Regions from separate parts of the Marinomonas vaga genome, predicted to be linked through region 1. Evidence: predicted binding sites of a transcription regulator. Region 1 holds the regulator's gene; the other holds the start of a gene.

Region 1 (3,423 bases):
TGATCAGATGAGGTGTCGGACGTCACAGCTGCCAGCAGCGCATCTTGACGTACTCGGTCAATTGGAAAGAAACAAGAGAAGGTGCTGCCAACGCTTGGCTGACTACGAATCTGTAGCTTGGCATTGTGGTGAATGAGTACATGTTTGACGATAGCGAGCCCTAATCCTGTGCCTCCAGTGCTAGAGCCACGACCTTTATCCACTCTGAAAAAGCGCTCTGTTAGACGAGGGATATAGCGCGGATCAATACCTAGCCCCTGATCTTCTACCGAAAATACCCCACTGTGCTCAGTTTTCTCCCACGTCACTTGGATTTTACCGCCATTGGGTGAGTACTTGATGGCATTTACAACCAAGTTAGAGAAAGCGCTGTAGAGCTCATTGGATGCCCCATAAATATAGCTGTTCTCTGGGATAGAAAAAGTCAGCGCATGCTGATCAGAGAGGATGGGTTGCGCAGTCTTATTAATAGTGTCGCAGATTTCATTCAAATTCAGCCACTGGTGATCTTCACGCTTATCATTGGTTTCTAAGCGGGATAACAGTAGTAGGTCTTCGATCAAGTGCTCCATCCGTTGGGATTGATCAGACATGCTGTCGACACCCCGTTGCATACTTGCAGGAAGACTGTCTTTAAACATAGAGAGGGTTTCGAGATAGCCTTTAATCACCGTGAGCGGTGTTTTTAACTCATGGGAAGCATTGGCCACAAAGTCTTTACGCATCTGCTCAAGCAGGTATAAACGGGTCACATCGCGCACAAAAATAAGGTGATCATTTTGATCGTAAAGGGTGGTTTGGACTTCCAAATACACGCCTTCTTTGGAGGGCGACTTGATCACTAACGGCTCCCCGAAACGCTTTTGTGAAAAGTAGCGATAGAACTCAGGATTACGCAGTATATTGGTGATGGGCTGACCTCGATCCACTGGACGCATCAGCCCGAGTAACAGACCTGCCGAATTATTCCACCACTCTAAGTTACCTTGGCTGTCGGCCATGATAACGCCTTCTTTTAAGGCGGCAGTGGAGTTCTCAATTCGATTAAGCGCTTGGCGCATACGGCGTTTGGATTTACGTTGCTTCTTCTGCAAGCGATACACCGCATCAAAGACTTCCCCCCAGATACCACTGGATTCCGGAGGGGCAGATTTCCCCGAACGTCGTAACCAAGATTGAAACAAGTACAGCTGATAAAGCTGCCAATAGAGAGACCCCAGCACATACAAAAGAGTTGTGGCTAGGGGATAGCCTATGACGAGGCCAATGGATAACACAGCCGCTAGACCACTTAGCCATGTTAAAATTGCCTTGCGCCAGATTTGTTTCATAAAGTCTTAGGCCGTACGTTTTGCCGAGAAGCGGTAACCCGTACCTCGGACAGTTTGGATCAAAAAGTCGTGGGAGTCGCCGATGGCTTTACGTAAGCGTCGGATGTGAACATCCACGGTACGCTCTTCAACGTAGACATTGCCACCCCAAACTTGATCAAGCAGTTGTGCTCGCGAATACGCCCGCTCTTGATGGGTCATCAAAAACTTCAGCAAGCGGTATTCTGTTGGCCCCATTTCAATTGGCGCAGTGCCGATTGAGACACGTTGGCTAATAGGGTCAAGCAACAGGCCTTCCACTTCGATTGGGTCATCAACACCTTGTGGGGTCGCACGACGTAATACCGCTTTCAAGCGAGCCACTAACTCACGGGGAGAGAAAGGCTTGGTGATGTAATCATCAGCGCCAACTTCTAGCCCTTGAATTTTATTGTCTTCTTCGCTTTTTGCTGTCAGCATGATCACTGGGATCTCTGCGGTGGTTGGATCTTTTTTCAAGCGGCGTGTTAGCTCGATACCACTGCCTCCAGGCATCATCCAATCACATAGGATTAGATCTGGACGGTGATCTACCACGATTTCGTGTGCTTGTTGGCTGTTTTCGGCTTCCATGTATTCGTAGCCAGCCATTTCTAGCGCGACAGCGATCATTTCGCGAATCGGCGCTTCATCATCGATAATTAGTACTTTTTTACCGGTCACAGGACATACCCTCATCTCAGGAACGGTAGATATTAAAGCGGTTTAATGTGACAGCTATGTTAAAATGTCACATCCGCCCTCTCAAATGTAATAGCTTAGAAGTATTCCTGCAAACAAACAGTAACCAACTCGGTTGTTATCAAGAAAGGACTTAAAGCAGGCTTGTCGATTCCGATCTTTGGCTTGTTGATACTGTAAATAGAATAACACCGCTGCGCCAACAATACTTAAGTAGTAAAGCCATCCCAGTTGCGCTAAAACGCCAATCCAAAGCATTAGGGATAAGGTCAGTCCTTGTAAAACAATAATGACAAACAAATCATATTGGCCAAATAGAATGGCGGTGGATTTAATGCCAATCTTAAGATCATCAGGGCGATCTGTCATAGCGTAATAGGTGTCGTAGGCGATGGTCCAGAAGCAGTTTGCGACAAACAACATCCAAAGCTCCATGTCTAACAAGCTGCCTCCCTGAGCGCTGTAAGCCATAGGGATGGCCCATGAAAATGCCAATCCTAAAAAAAGCTGGGGCAGATGCGTATAGCGTTTCATAAATGGATATAAAGCGGCCAAGAAAAGGCCAACAAAGGAGAGCAGAATCGTTTGCCTGTCGGTCATCAGCACGAGCACAAAACTCAGTAACGCTAATCCTGCAAACAGTCCTAGAGCCTCCTTCTCCGACACTCGACCTGATGGAAGAGGGCGGTTTTTTGTACGCTCTACGTGTCCATCCACTTTGCGGTCAGCGTAGTCGTTAATGACACAGCCAGCGGAGCGCATGGCAAAGACACCCAGCACAAAGATGATAATAAGGTGCCATTCAGGCCAGCCATCCGCAGCGAGCCATAATGCCCACAAGGTGGGCCACATGAGTAGCAATGAACCAATAGGGCGGTTAAAACGGGTGAGATCCGCGTAATCTTTAAGTTTACTCATACTTTCCGTTGTTAGATTGATTGACTAAAAGCGCCCAGCGAGGCTCGTGAACTTGCCTATACTAGGATAAAACGCCTCGTTCACCAAAATCCCTGGACCAAATTCCATAAAGATAGAGCGGCGAGCCCAGAGTGCATCAGGGCACTCTTTTAGAATGCCAGCGGGTAATTGTGCCACTTCTATTGGACTGCGCTTGAGAGCGCCCGATCGGTACACGTAACCCCCCAAGGGACGATTCTTCAGGTAAGGTAAGTAGCGCCAAGAGCCACGTAGGGAACGTGCGGGCATAATAGAGCGAGCATAGACCACGGGGATGTCATCAACATGAAGCACAACGGTGCGGATTCTTGCCACTTCCCGATCTTTTAGGCCCAGCCGAAGCCGCTCTCGGGGCGTTGGAACCCCCCAGCGTTCTTCTAAAAGTTCAACCTTGAGTTGCCCGGCACATCTCAGT
Region 2 (3,423 bases), 1.3 Mb from region 1:
ACCCGCGTTTGGCTTAACACCACGGTTTTTGTTGTTGGTTAAAGCACAGAAAACTTCTGCTTTGTTTGGATTAGACGCCACCCACTCAGGGCGATCCATTGTGGTTGCCCCTAATTTAGAAGCAGCAAGACGGGTGTAAATAGCAATTTCTGCTTCCGTCATACCCGTCGATTCTGGCGTTAGAGCCATCCAATGACCAGTATTGTTTTCATTGAACTTAGCGACGTACAAAGTACCTTCTTCAAGAAGGTTTGAATTATCACCACCGGAAACGTACTTATTCTTAGACACAAAGCGGTATAAGAACTCACCACGCTCATCGTCTCCTAAGTACACGACCACATGACCATTGGCAGCCACTTCTACTTCCGCGTTTTCATGCTTGAAGCGACCTAGAGCGGTACGCTTTTTAGGTCGCGCAGTAGGATTCATTGGATCAATTTCAACGATGTAACCAAAGCGGTTTGGCTCTTGTGGCTCTTTAGATAGGTCAAAACGCTCGTCTGCCATGGCCCAGCTGTAACCCCAATCATCATGACTGATGCCGTAACGCTTCATTTGAGATGTCAGTGGGAATTCTTTATTTGAAGAAGAGAAGTAACCATTGAAGTTTTCTTCACAGGTTAAGTAAGTGCCCCATGGGGTTTGTCCATTACCACAGTTATTCCAAGTTCCTTTCGCCACGACACCGCGAGGGTCCGCTTTGGTTTTAAGCAAGTCATGACCGCGGGCTGGACCGGTAATGTCCATTTCGGTATCCGCAGTAATACGGCGGTTAAATTCGGAGTCCTTAACAATCCCCCAATTACCACCAGTACGAGCAATTTCAACCACTGACACACCGTGAGCGGCTTTACTTTTACGAATGTCATCCGCAGTCGTTGGCTTGCCGTCGGCACGGTTAGCATGAAGTGTATTAAGGTTAGTGTATTCGTTGTTTACACATAGGATTTGACGACCGTTATGAACAAACAGTGCCATACCGTCGTTGTGGTCCCCAAAGGCCATTTCTTGCGATGCACCGGTACCACCCGTTTTAGGATCAAAAGCAGGTGCGTTTGAGAACAAAGGCTCACCCCAAGACGCCAACACTTCCCACTTGTAACCTTTCGGCACTGTCACTGTGTCATGGGCATTTGCTTTCACCATTTCAAACGCTAGGCGAGACATTTTCATCTCTTCACCAGCGAGCGCTTTACCTGCCGCAAGTGTTGTAGATCCCATTACGAACGCTGTTGCGCCGACTGCGGCACCGCCAGAGAGGAAACCACGGCGAGAGACCATGGCTTTTGCCGTTTCTTCAAACTCAACCACTTCCATCGCCGGACGGACCATTTCATCGTGCTCATCAAACCCTAGCACTTGATCTTGCTTAACTGACATCGCAATTCCCTCAATCGAATATTTTAGTTTTGTTGCGGTACCTACCCTTCCACAAAGCAGGCCCGAAAAATAAAGACCAAAACATTTAGCCTACGAGAGATGTCAGTTACATGATGTTTGCATGACAGTTTGGTGAACCAAATGAAACGATAATGCAAATGATTCGCAATATTTCAACGAGTTTTGTATTATGGCGCGCTCAATCATTTCTTTGAAAGAACCGAATCGGAGTTTCCATCTCACATGTATCAGTTATCCGACGTTCTTATGACTCGCGACGATCGTTGTATTCTAGACATTCCAACACTCACGATCCCGACCGACAAACTCACTGTTGTGCTTGGCCACAATGGCTCAGGCAAGTCTACTCTTGTTAGCTTGCTAGCAGGACAACAAGCCCCAGACCAAGGCCTAGTCACGCTAAACGGCAAACCCATGGCGCAATTTAACGCTAAAGCGTTAGCAAAAGAGGTGGCCTTTTTACCTCAGAAGCTGCCCGCCTCCGCAGGCTTAACCGTGCGCGAAGTCGTCAGACTGGGAAGATTTCCGTGGCGTGGACTGCTGGGCCGCTGGTCCAAAGAAGATGAGCAATTGGTAGACGCGGCCATGGCACAAACCAAGGTCACAGAGTTTTCGCACCATCTTGCTGACAACCTGTCCGGCGGGGAGAGACAGCGAGCATGGGTGGCCATGCTATTAGCACAGCAGTCGCCCGTCTTGATTTTGGACGAACCTACGTCAGCACTGGATATCCAACACCAATATCATCTAATGGCGCTACTGGCTCACATTACCCAAGATGCTGCTAGAGGCATGATCGTAATCCTTCATGACCTTAACTTGGCACTACTTTACGCCGATCACATTGTCGCTCTTGCAAAAGGAAAGATCGCATTTGAAGGTAATAAAGAGCTTTTATTGGACGAGGAACGACTTTCAGCGCTTTACAACACCTCAATAAAATTAATCGACCACCCTGTCAGTGCCAACAAGCTGGCTGTTGTCTGTCCTGAGGAACTTGCCCATGCCTAATATCAGCGCTTCATTAAAGGCCATTGTGTCATCGATTATGGCGCTGTTCATAAGCAGTTCAGCCTTAGCCTTCACCCTTGAAGACAATCGTACTACTCATACGTTTAACCATACTCCGAAGCGCGTGGTATCGCTCAACTGGGATTTAACGGAACAAGTCATTGAGCTAGGAATTATTCCAGTGGGTGCCACAGAAATTCAGTCTTACAATGAGTGGGTGATGCAACCTCCAATCCCAGATCAAGTCCCTGATGTGGGCACTCGTGCTGAGCCTAATTTAGAGCGCATTGCTGCCCTGACTCCCGATGTCATTCTTGCCACAGCCACTCAAGCAGACATCATTCCCGCTCTTGAGAAAATAGCGCCAGTTGTCTATCTAGAAAACTATACCGCCGATGTGAACGCTGGCGAGGTGGCTATCCAACAGTTTGTGTTGCTTGGCAAATTGTTTGGTCAATCAGAGTTGGCTAATCAAAAAATCGCCGAACTCGATAATGAGTTCACGAGATTAAAGGCTCAATTGACAGAGGCCTTCGGATCAGACTTACCTAACGTATTGCCTGTGAGACTCAGTGATGAAAGCTCGGTATTCTTATTTACCGAAAACTCCACCTCGGACTATGTTCTCAAACGACTCGGATTAACCAACCCCATTCCCTTACCAGCGGCCCAATGGGGCGTCACTCAAAAGCGCATTGACGTACTTAAAGATGTCACGAATGGCTATGTTCTAAACATTTTACCCTTCCCCTACTGGGATAAATTAAATCGTTCATATCTTTGGAAAGCGATGCCATTTGTTCGGGAGCAGAGAATCAATTCCGCAGACCCCGTGTGGAGCTATGGTGGAGCCATGTCGTTGAAATATTTGGCAGAGGGTTATACCCAAAGCTTGCTTGAACTCGCGGAATAATTTCCATGGAACGCCAGATTACTAAAGTCTCCATCCCATTAATGGTTTGCGCTCTGATTGCTTGTATCTTGTTGGGAACAAATTTGCCCTTTAAT

The links. Region 1 encodes PhoB, which activates phosphate uptake and scavenging genes when phosphate is short. Its sites were predicted from a motif close to TGTCATANNNNTGTCANA; they were not measured.
Region 2: the regulator PhoB is predicted to act here: its motif matches at 1,493-1,510, upstream of ACZ5DR_RS11770 (PhoX family protein).

Annotation. Positions count from the first base shown of each region.
Region 1 is NZ_AP043903.1:1,244,203-1,247,625, forward strand. Features, by position in the region: gene phoR (phosphate regulon sensor histidine kinase PhoR) at 1-1,331, opposite strand, end outside; gene phoB (phosphate regulon transcriptional regulator PhoB) at 1,338-2,033, opposite strand; gene ubiA (4-hydroxybenzoate octaprenyltransferase) at 2,115-2,969, opposite strand; gene ACZ5DR_RS05810 (chorismate--pyruvate lyase family protein) at 2,994-3,423, opposite strand, start outside.
Region 2 is NZ_AP043903.1:2,509,515-2,512,937, reverse strand. Features, by position in the region: gene ACZ5DR_RS11770 (PhoX family protein) at 1-1,383, opposite strand, end outside; gene ACZ5DR_RS11765 (ABC transporter ATP-binding protein) at 1,627-2,415, shown strand; gene ACZ5DR_RS11760 (ABC transporter substrate-binding protein) at 2,408-3,328, shown strand; gene fhuB (Fe(3+)-hydroxamate ABC transporter permease FhuB) at 3,334-3,423, shown strand, end outside.